DNA from 3 places in the Micromonospora sp. NPDC007230 genome. Region 3 is predicted to be linked to each of the others. Evidence: riboswitches for the same ligand, from Rfam matches in the RefSeq annotation. Region 3 holds a riboswitch; each other region holds the start of a gene.
What was found. Region 3 has a riboswitch for cyclic di-AMP ahead of ACFYML_RS06855 (C39 family peptidase). Riboswitches for the same ligand answer to the same signal wherever they lie in the genome.
Positions count from the first base shown of each region.

Region 1 (3,265 bases), on a different contig from region 3:
CAGCCGTACGCTCGGGCCGAAGTAGCCCTCGGTGTCGTGGATGATGATGTATTCGAGCTTCTGCTGAGCCGGCCGGTTGCCGATGTCGTAGTTGCCGTAGTCCACGATGGTCGTCTCGGGGATCGTGTACTCCCCGTACGGTGCGGGGATCCACTCGCAGGCGAGGCGGACCGGGCACTCCAGGCCGTCCGGCCGCTCGGCGCGGCGCAGGCCGAGCTTGTGCAGCCCGGACTGGTCCGGCGTCACCGCGGCGGCGGCGAGGGTCACCCGCTGGCCGTCGTCGGTGGTCCGGCTGGCGCCCTGGCCGATCTGGTCGTACACCTCGTCGGCGAAGGCCGCCGCCGCGTCCTCGGTGTCCGCGCCGGAGTACCGGGCCACCGCGCCGTACCAGGCCGCCGGGTCGCTGCCGGCGCCGACCGGCCCGCCCAGTTTCTGCTGGTACGACGCCAGCAGGGCCGCGCCGCCGCGGATGTTGGCCGCCGCGTCGTCGCGCAGCGTCTCCTTCGACACGCCGGTGAGGTCGGCGGCGGTGTCCAGGGTCTGCAGCGACGCCACGGGCAGGGTGTCCCCGGAAGGCGCGGCGGCGGCGGTCAGGTCGACGGTGAGCGGACGGGACTCGTCGCCGCGGGGGTCCTCGTTCTCGTCCACGTGCGCGCTGGACGGGGTCGAGGCGACCTGCTGCGCGTCGGTGAGGTGCATCGGGCCGTAGCCGCCGCTGGTGCTGGGCCGGCCGGAGTGGGTGTCCCAGCGGGACTCCAGGTAGGAGACGCCGAGCAGGACGCTCTGCGGCACGCCGTACTCCGCCGCCGCGGCGGCGTACTGCTGCTGCCGGTCCGGGCTGTCGGTGGTGCCGGCGACGGTGAGGGGCGCCGCCGCGGTGGGACCGCTGGTCGCGAGAGCGGTGGCCGCCGCGACGGCGGCGGCCAGCAGTATCCGTCTGCGCGGTGGCAGTGCTGAGAGGTGCATCGAACCTCCAGATAGGGATGGGGGTGACTGCGTCCCCACCCTCACTCCGCAGATGGCCCCAGGTCAATACCTTTCCAGGTGGTGATGATGGGCGTAAAAAACCTTCACCGTCGGGTGGTTTCCGAATCTGCGTACGGAGTGTCACGGCGGATCGGGTTGCGGATTGATAACGACGGTCCCTACTCTGGTCAGTCGTCGACCGGTAGGTTCACCGTCCATCCCGGGTGGTGACGGTCCGACACCGCCGAGTCGCCGCCAGGCGAGCCGGGGACCCAGGTACCTGGGGTGAATCCGCAGCCACTGCGGTAGGGCGGCTCCCTTCCCGTCCGAACCCGTCAGCTAACCCGGTAGGCGGTCAGGAAGAAGGAGTACGGAGCCCGGTGGCACACCATGCCCCGCGGCCACCGTCGGACCGGTCGGTCGACCGGTCGACGGCTGCGCCGCGTTCACGCTGGTCCCGCTTCACCATTGCCCTCGCCGCCCTGGTCGGCACCGCCGTCGTCCTGACCGGCGGCGCCACGGCGGCCCACGCCGAACCGTCGGTCACCGAGATCGAGCGCCAGATCGACCAGGACTGGAACAAGCTCGAACCGATCATCGAACAGGTCAACTCCACCCGCGGAAAGCTCGCCGTCCGGCGCAAGCAGGCCGACGCGCTGGCGAAGCAGATCGCCCCGCTCGAGGCCCAGGTCGACGCCGCCCTCGGGCAGGTCAGCGGGCTGGCCGCCGACGCGTACAAGGGCAACAACCTCTCCACCGTCAACGCCCTGCTGGGCAGCCGGTCGCCGAGCGAGGTGGTCAACAGCCTCGAACTGCTCGACCGCTTCGCGCACCACCAGCACGAGCAGGTGCAGGCCGTCATGGAGCTGCGCGACGAGCTGGCCGCGAAGAAGAAGCCGTTGGACGCGATGGTCGCCCAGCTGGCCCGTACCGAAGCTCAGCTCGCGGCCCAGAAGAAGCAGATCGACGCCGAGATCGCCCGGCTCCAGAAGCTCCGGCTCAAGGTGTACGGCAACGGCGGCGGCGGACCACTGCGTCCCGCGCCCTGCCCCGCCGGCTACCCGGGCGGCCCGGCCGGTGTCGCGGTCAAGTTCGCCTGCGCCCAGATCGGCAAGATCTACGTCTGGGGTGCCGCCGGCCCGGACCACTACGACTGCTCCGGCCTGACCATGGCGGCCTGGGCCAAGGCCGGGGTCTCCCTGCCGCACAACGCCCGCGAGCAGCACGACGTCACCCGGCGGGTGAGCCGCGGCGAGCTACGCCCCGGTGACCTGGTCTTCTACTACAGCGACCTGCACCACGTCGGGATGTACGTCGGCGGCGGCTGGGTGGTGCACGCCTCCCAGTCCGGCAAGCCGATCACGATGAAACGCGTCGACGACGGCCAGATCAACAGCTACGGCCGCCCGGGCTGACGGGTACGCAGGGGCTTCCGCGTCGCGGGAGCCCCTGCGTCGTGCTCAGCGGGTCGGCCAGGTACGCCAGTTCTGCCAGGACCGGCTCTGGGTCGGCCCGCGCTGCCCCTGGTAGCGCGAGCCGTAGACCGCCGAGCCGTACGGGTGCTCGGCCGGCGACGAGAGCCGGAAGATGCAGAGCTGGCCGATCTTCATGCCGGGCCAGAGCGTGATCGGCAGGTTGGCCACGTTGGAGAGTTCCAGCGTGACGTGCCCGGAGAAGCCCGGGTCGATGAAGCCGGCGGTGGAGTGGGTGAGCAGCCCGAGCCGGCCCAGGCTGGACTTGCCCTCGAGCCGGCCGGCGAGCTGGTCGCCCAGCGAGATCACCTCGAGCGTCGAGGCGAGCACGAACTCGCCCGGGTGCAGCACGAACGGCTCGCCCTCGGGTACCTCCACCATCGAGGTCAGGTCGTCCTGCTGCTGGGACGGGTCGATGTGCGTGTAGAGGTGGTTGTTGAAGACCCGGAAGAGCCGGTCCAGGCGTACGTCGATGCTGGACGGCTGCACCAGCGTAGGCTCGAAGGGCTCCAGCGCGAGTGCGCCCGCCTTGATCTCGGAGACCAGGTCGCGGTCGGAGAGCAGCATCGGAACACCATAGCGACCGGTACGGGCGACCTGCGTGTCGGACTACATCTTCGTACACGTGTTCGATAGAATGTCCGCATGGCTTCCTGGTCCGAATTCGCCGCCGACGAGCCCCGACTCGCCGACGAGATCCGCCTTCTCCTGCAGCAGTACGGGCCGGGCTTCGGCTACCTCGCCACGGTCCGCGCCGACGGGGGCCCCCGGGTCCACCCGGTCTCCCCGGTCATCACCGACGACGGGCTCTACTGCTTCGTCATCGA
Region 1 is NZ_JBIAFE010000011.1:258,568-261,832, forward strand. It holds gene ACFYML_RS18345 (N-acetylmuramoyl-L-alanine amidase) at 1-966, opposite strand, end outside; cyclic di-AMP (ydaO/yuaA leader) riboswitch at 1,199-1,334, shown strand; gene ACFYML_RS18350 (NlpC/P60 family protein) at 1,347-2,381, shown strand; gene dcd (dCTP deaminase) at 2,427-3,005, opposite strand; gene ACFYML_RS18360 (pyridoxamine 5'-phosphate oxidase family protein) at 3,084-3,265, shown strand, end outside.
Region 1: it holds a riboswitch for cyclic di-AMP, as region 3 does, so the genes downstream of both, ACFYML_RS18350 (NlpC/P60 family protein) here and ACFYML_RS06855 (C39 family peptidase) in region 3, are expected to answer to the same signal.

Region 2 (3,265 bases), on a different contig from region 3:
GCGCTCCGGGCCGAATGAAGGCCGGTCTGACCCCGCGCCGCGACCGGAAGCCGTCGCTGGAGCCGTCGGCCGGCCGCCGGGTCGCCGACGTGGCGCGGCGCAGCCGTCCCCACGGCTTGTAGGTGGACAGCACGGTCATCAGGATCAGCAGGCTGCTGGAGACCGCCGGCGGGATGACCAGGTCCAGCCGGTCCCGGGTGGCGAGCTCGGGCCCCAGCTCGGCGAGCCCGCGCACGGTCGGGGTGAGCAGCAGCAGGACCAGGCCGAGCATCCCGGTGGTGATCGCGAACTTCACCAGCACCCAGCGCCAGCGCAGCAGGCCCCACGGGGTGAGCAGCGCGCTCGCCAGCCCGACCAGCCAGACCGCCACGCTCAGCGGCGCGAAGAGGTATGTGACCAGCAGCCCGGCGGCCGGATAGACCACCTCCGGGTCGGCGCCGCGCAGCCCGGCGATGCCGAGGGTGACCAGCACCAGGTCGGCGCCGAGCCAGCCCAGCGAGGTGACCAGGTGCAGGGTGAGCAGTGCCTTGCGCGTGGTGGGCGAGAGTCGGCTCATGCCCTCGATGCTCGGCCGTCGCCGGCCCGGCGTCGTGGGCCGCGCGACGACATCCGGCGTACGTCGGTGGGCGTACGGTGGCCCGCCGGGCGGCGGGCCACCGCGGGCTCAGTACACCGACAGGTGCACGTGGTTGGTGTGGTCGCTGGACGGGTCGCCGTTGCCCCCGCTGTACGCCTTCCACCCGCTGCTGGGCAGCCAGATCTGCTTGTACCAGATCACGTAGAGCACGGCGAGCGGGTCGGCATTGCGGATGAAGTACGCGGCCAGGTTGTTGCCGTACGTCTTGTCGCCGCCGGTGGCCACCCCGCCGAAGCCGTTCTTCTGGGCGGCGAAGTCGCAGGCCCGGCCCTTGGGATGCTCACCCGAGCCGCTGGGCCGGTAGCAGGAGACGTACCGGGTGAACCCGGCCGCCTTGGCCTGCTGGAGCGCGTGCAGCGTGCGCGGGGTGATGCAGCCGTCGGCGGGCGTCGGGTCGTTGACGCTGCACGACTCCGCGGGCCAGGAACCGTCGGCGTTGCGCTTCGCGGGGGTGGCGTTGGCCCGGGACGTGCCCTGCACGCTGCCGCCGGCGGTGCCGGTGGTTCGGTTGTTCGCCACCTCCAGCGCGCGTTCCGCCTGTGCCTTGCGCTTGGCCATGATCGCGACCTGCTTGCGATGTTCCCGGATCTCGCCGTTGAGCGCGTTCTGGGTGCGGGTGGCCTGGTCCCGGGTGTCGATCAGGTCGCGCAGGGCCCGGTCCTCGTGTGCGGCGACCTGCTGCAGGGTGAGCGCCCGGTCCATGAAGCCCTCCGGGTTGCTGCTGCCGAGCAGCGCCGCGGCGGTGCCGAGCCGCCCGGTCCGGTAGGCCAACCCGGCGAGCTCACCGACCTTGGCGTCGCGTACACCCAGCTCGCTGTTGATCGTCTTGAGCTGGGCGGTGAGCTGCTGCTGCCGGCTCACCGACCGGTTCAACGCGGTCCGCGCCTCCAGCCAGCCCTTGCTGGCCGCGTCGAGCTGCGCGCGCAGCGCCGGTGTGCCGCCCTCGTCGTCGCCGGGTGCGGCGGCGAGCAGGCCGGTCGGGGGAGCCGCCGAGGCGGGGGAGACCGGCGTGGCCGCGACGCCGAGGGCGAGCGCCGCGACGAGCAGGGCCGCCAACCGGGCGGCCGTCCTTCGTACAGGTGCCACTGGTGGCATTCACGTGTCCTTCCGTCAACCGCCGACCGGGTTAGCTGACGGGTTCGGGACGGAAGATCCCTACCGCTGACGCGGATGCACCCCAGGTACGTGGTTCCCCGGCTCGCCGTGCTGTGGCGATTAGGCGACGGCCACCGCGGACGCTGCTGGGCGTCGCCCGGCGGAAGCCGCGACCGAGCCTACCGGCGCTGTTCCGGCCCGTCGCCGTAGGCGGCGAACGGGAATCGGGCATAAGCCGGCACTAGTGCACAATAGCCACTTGGAATTAAGGTTGTCCTCAATTACCACTCGACGGATCCGCACGCGCCGGGTGACGCCCCGGGTTCGATCTGCAACGTGGCGTGATCGATCCGGAAGTCATCGTGCAGCGCGGCCCGCGCGGCGGCGAGCACCTCGCCCACCTCGGCGTCGGGGGTGGTGGTCAGGTGCGCCGAGGCCACGTCCATGCCGGAGGTGAGCGTCCAGACGTGCAGGTCGTGCACCTCGGCGACGCCGGGCACCGCGGCCAGCCGGTCGTGCACGGCGGTCACCTGCAGGTGTTCCGGGGCGGCCTGCACCAGGATGCGGACCGCGGCCCGGCCGAGCCGCCAGGTGCGCGGCAGGATGAACAGCCCGATCGCGACGGCCACCAGCGGGTCCGCCCACCACCACTCGGTGAACGTGATGACCAGGGCGGCGCCGATCACGCCGAGCGAGCCGAGCAGGTCGCCGAGCACCTCCAGGTAGGCCCCGCGCAGGTTGATGCTCTCCTGCGCCCCGCTGCGCAGCAGCCCGAACGCGACCAGGTTGGCGAGCAGGCCGAGCACCGCCACGGCGAGCATCGGCCCGGCGAGGACCTCCGGTGGCTCGCCGAACCGGCGGACGGCCTCGACGAGCACGTACGCGGCGACCGCGCCGAGCAGCACCGCGTTGGCGAGGGCGGCCAGCACCTCCAGCCGGTAGAGCCCGAAGGTGCGCTGCGGATCGGTCTCGGCGCGCCGGGTGGCGGTGATCGCGGCCAGCGCCATGCCGATGCCGAGGACGTCGGTGAACATGTGCCCGGCGTCGGAGAGCAGGGCCAGCGAGCCGGTCGCGAAGGCGGTCGCCGCCTCGACCACCATCAGGGCGCTGAGCAGCCCGAAGGCGGCCCAGAGCCGGCCCCGGTGGCGGTGCGCGGCGTTGGCGACCGTGCCGCTGTGGTCATGACCTGCGCCCACGCCCACACCCTTCCGTTCCGCACCCCGGCCCGACCCAATCTATGCTCACATCGCTATATGTGCGAGTGAATGGGGGTCGCCGGAGCCGCCGTCAGCCCACCGGGTCGAGGGTGGTGAGGCGCTGGGTGGCCCGGGAGAGCGCCACGTAGAGCGTGCGGACGCCGGACCCCGGATCGGCCCGGATCTCGCTCGGGGCCACCAGCACCACGCCGTCGTACTCCATGCCCTTGGCCTGGAGGCTGGTCACCACCTGCAGCCGGCCGCCGCCCAGCTCGCCCAGCCAGCCGGCGACCTCGTCCCGGCGCGGCACCGGCGTGATCACGCCGACCGTCCCCTC
Region 2 is NZ_JBIAFE010000018.1:51,692-54,956, reverse strand. It holds gene ACFYML_RS23865 (hypothetical protein) at 1-556, opposite strand, end outside; gene ACFYML_RS23860 (coiled-coil domain-containing protein) at 665-1,732, opposite strand; cyclic di-AMP (ydaO/yuaA leader) riboswitch at 1,737-1,869, opposite strand; gene ACFYML_RS23855 (cation diffusion facilitator family transporter) at 2,014-2,928, opposite strand; gene ACFYML_RS23850 (HelD family protein) at 3,020-3,265, opposite strand, start outside.
Region 2: it holds a riboswitch for cyclic di-AMP, as region 3 does, so the genes downstream of both, ACFYML_RS23860 (coiled-coil domain-containing protein) here and ACFYML_RS06855 (C39 family peptidase) in region 3, are expected to answer to the same signal.

Region 3 (3,265 bases):
CGACGACGGCGCCTACTACCTCTACTGCCACCTGAACTCGCGCTCGGTCGCCGCCGGCTCCCGGGTCAGCGCCGGCCAGGTCCTCGGCTACACCGGGGCCACCGGCAACGTGACCGGCCCCCACCTGCACCTGGAGGTCCGGGTCAACGGCGCCAACCGCTGCCCGCAGAACATGCTGCTGGCCATCTACGACGGCGTCGCCCCACCCGCCCCGTCCGCCCTGCCCGCCACCGGCTGCTTCTACTGACGCAACCTGCGGTCGTGATGTCGTCGCCCTGCCTGCGGGGCGACGGCGTCACGGCCCGTCGGGCGCCGCGAACGGCGCGAGCAGGTCGAGGATGGCGGCGGGGTCCTCGACGTGCGCGTTGTGGCCGAGCCCCGGCAGCGTCGCCATCGGCACGCCCAACTCCTTGAGCTGTGCGTCGGACACCATCGGGTCCTGCTCGCCCCGGGCCAACAGCACCGGCACGTCGGTCGCGGCGAGCAGGGCGGGCAGCTGCGGCTCCCCGACCGCGAACGCGGCCGGGTCCATGGCCAGCCGCCAGCGGCCGTCCTCGCGGCGCAGCCCGGCGTCCACCACCGGGTGGTCGGGGGCGAACAGCCCGGTCAGCCCGGCCACCCGCAGGTAACGGCGGGCCGCCTCGTCCCGGCTGGCGAACCAGGTCACCGGCCGCTGGGCCAGCTCGCGGGCCTTGTCCAGCTCGGCCGGCGACCAGGCGACCTTGATGCCGAGCCCGACCACCCCGTCGATCGGAAGCTGCCGCGTCCGTGCGGCCAGCGCCAGCGCCACCACCCCGCCGAGCGAGTGCCCGAGCACCACCAGCCGGTCCCGGGGGCCGAGCCGGTCGGCGACCGGGCCGAGCCCCGCCACCACCCGGTCCGCGAGCGCCTCGAAGGAGTACGCCGGCAGTTGCGGCGACCAGCCGTGCCCGGCCAGGTCGGGGGCCAGCCAGCGGCCCGCCCAGCGGCGCTCCAGCAGCGGCGCCCAGGGCAGCCACACCTCACCGGTGGCGCCCATGCCGTGCAGCAGCAGCAGCTGGCGGGTACCCGTCTCGTCGCCCATACGGCGCAGTGTGCCACCGGACGGACACCAGGCGCGAGACCGGCCCCGGATACGACGTCGGGCACCGGCTCCTGGAGCCGGTGCCCGACGTGCAGGGGTGGGATCAGGCGGAGTAGCCGCGGGTGCCGGCCCAGTTCGCCAGATCGATGGTGGTGATCCAGTACTCGGGCAGCGCCGGGTTCGCCGAGTCGGCGATCCGCACCGTCCGGCCGTCGTCCTTGTAGCCGACCACGGCGATGTAGTGGCCGCCGGGGAACGAGTGCCAGCCGCCGTTGGTGTCGGTGGCGGAGCCGGCGATGTTGACCACCACGCCGCGGCCGTCGGTGATCGCCTTGACCACGTCGGCCTGGAGCTGGTCCATCTGCGCCGGGGTCGCGGCCTGGCCGGGGATCATGTGGGTCCGGTACGGGTTGCCCTTGACCATCTGGTTGAGCCCGCGGGTGGTGTCCTCGGCCGAGTTGGTGCCGTTCTCGCCGGCGTTCAGCGGGGCGACCATCGCGTCCTGGGTGGTCTCGACGCCGCTCGCGCTCAGCGCGTTGCGCACCGCGGCCGGACCGCAGTTCCAGTAGGCGGTCTGGGCCTCGTAGTTGTAGTCGAGGACCTTCGTCGACGGCGGCTTCGGCTTCGCCTTCGCGGTCTTCGTCACGTCCGGGTCCGGCTTGGCCGAGCTGGCCCTCGCCGACGGCGACGCGCTGGGCGAGGCGGTCGGGGACGGGGCGGCGACCCGGGCCTCGCTCCGGGTGGCGACGTCACCGAGGCGCGGGGCCAGTTCGGCGACGGCGGCGGTGGTCTCCTGCCGGACCGGCGCGTCGTTCGTGCCGGCCAGTGCCGCGCTGGCGCCGCCGGCCAGCACGAGGGCCGCGGCGGAGCCGGCGACGATCTGGTACGGGCGCTCGGTCGCGAGGCGCCGCAGCTGACGCTTCAGGTGGTGCTTCACGTGTTCCTCCACGGGGGCCGGAGCGGCACACGCCGGCCCGACGCGCGGAGTAGCTCACGCGCGTTCCTGGGCGGGGTGGCCGCGGGAAAAGAGCGCCCGGCGGACCGGGCGGCGGGGGTCGGTTACCGGAACGGACTCGCGGGTCAGGCGAGCGCCGGCACCGTGGCGCCGTGGAGGCGGGGGGAGGATCGGGGGGTGGTTCGCACGAGGTTGGAACTCCTTCCGTGGCCGCCTACCGGGTTAGCTGACGGATTCGGGCGGGAAGTAGGCCCTACCGCGGGCCTCGGCTCGCGGATTCACCCCGGTGTTGCACTGGGTCCCCGGTTCGTGAGATCACGATTGAGCGGGTCGGCGCGGCGTCGCCACTTGCGATCGAAAACCGCACCGGACGCGCTGACACTACCGGTGGGTACGCCGCCTGCCAAGCGCGCCCACCTGCGTAAACGTCAACCACCGTTACCGAGACCGGAACAGTCGGTCACTGACCCGACTCAATGGGACGACCGTTTTTAACGGGAACCGGCGGGTGCCTATCGGACATCCGGGTGGGGATCGAAGGGGAATTGCGGGGCTCGATCGCCCCGCCTGATCCGGTTGACCGTTTACCCGGTCGCCGTGACCGGGCTCACCGAATTCGGATAACGATTCAGCCGACCCGCGCCGGACGCCACCGTGCGGGGTGCGCCGCGACGGCGCCGGTCGGCACCGGGGCGAGGGTCTGGGTCACCGCCTCGGCGGGGCGTACCGGGACCGCTCCGGGGCGCACCGCCTCGGCGGCCGCGTGCGCCTCCACGGCCAGCACCCGGGCCGCCTCGGCGGCCACTTCGGCGTCCCGCCAGGCCCGCTGCTCCCGCTCGGCGGCCGCCCGCCACCGGGCCCGCCGGCCGTCGCGTACCACCCGGGTCAGGGCGATCTCCTGCTCGGCCGGATGCCGGCGCGGGTCCCACCCGTTGCGCCCGGCGAGGACGTCCGCGAGTTGCCGGGCGGTCAGGTCGCCCTGCCAGTGCGCCGTCATGGCGGCGTGGTGCAGCCACCGCTCCCGGGCCGCGTACTCGGCCGGCGTCCGGGGCGTCCGCGGCTCGGGCAGCACGGCGGCCCCCGCGAACCGCCGGGCGGCCGCCTCGGCCTCGTCGTACGCCCGCCAGGCCCGGTCGACCTCGTCGTGCGCGGTCAGCCACTGCTCGCGCCACCGGCGGGCGGTCTGCCGGGCCCCGGCGGCGGCGACCGCCACCTCGTCGGCGTACCGGCGCAGGTCGGCGCGGCGG
Region 3 is NZ_JBIAFE010000003.1:353,363-356,627, forward strand. It holds gene ACFYML_RS06845 (peptidoglycan-binding protein) at 1-247, shown strand, start outside; gene ACFYML_RS06850 (alpha/beta fold hydrolase) at 296-1,063, opposite strand; gene ACFYML_RS06855 (C39 family peptidase) at 1,167-2,012, opposite strand; cyclic di-AMP (ydaO/yuaA leader) riboswitch at 2,215-2,356, opposite strand; gene ACFYML_RS06860 (hypothetical protein) at 2,647-3,265, opposite strand, start outside.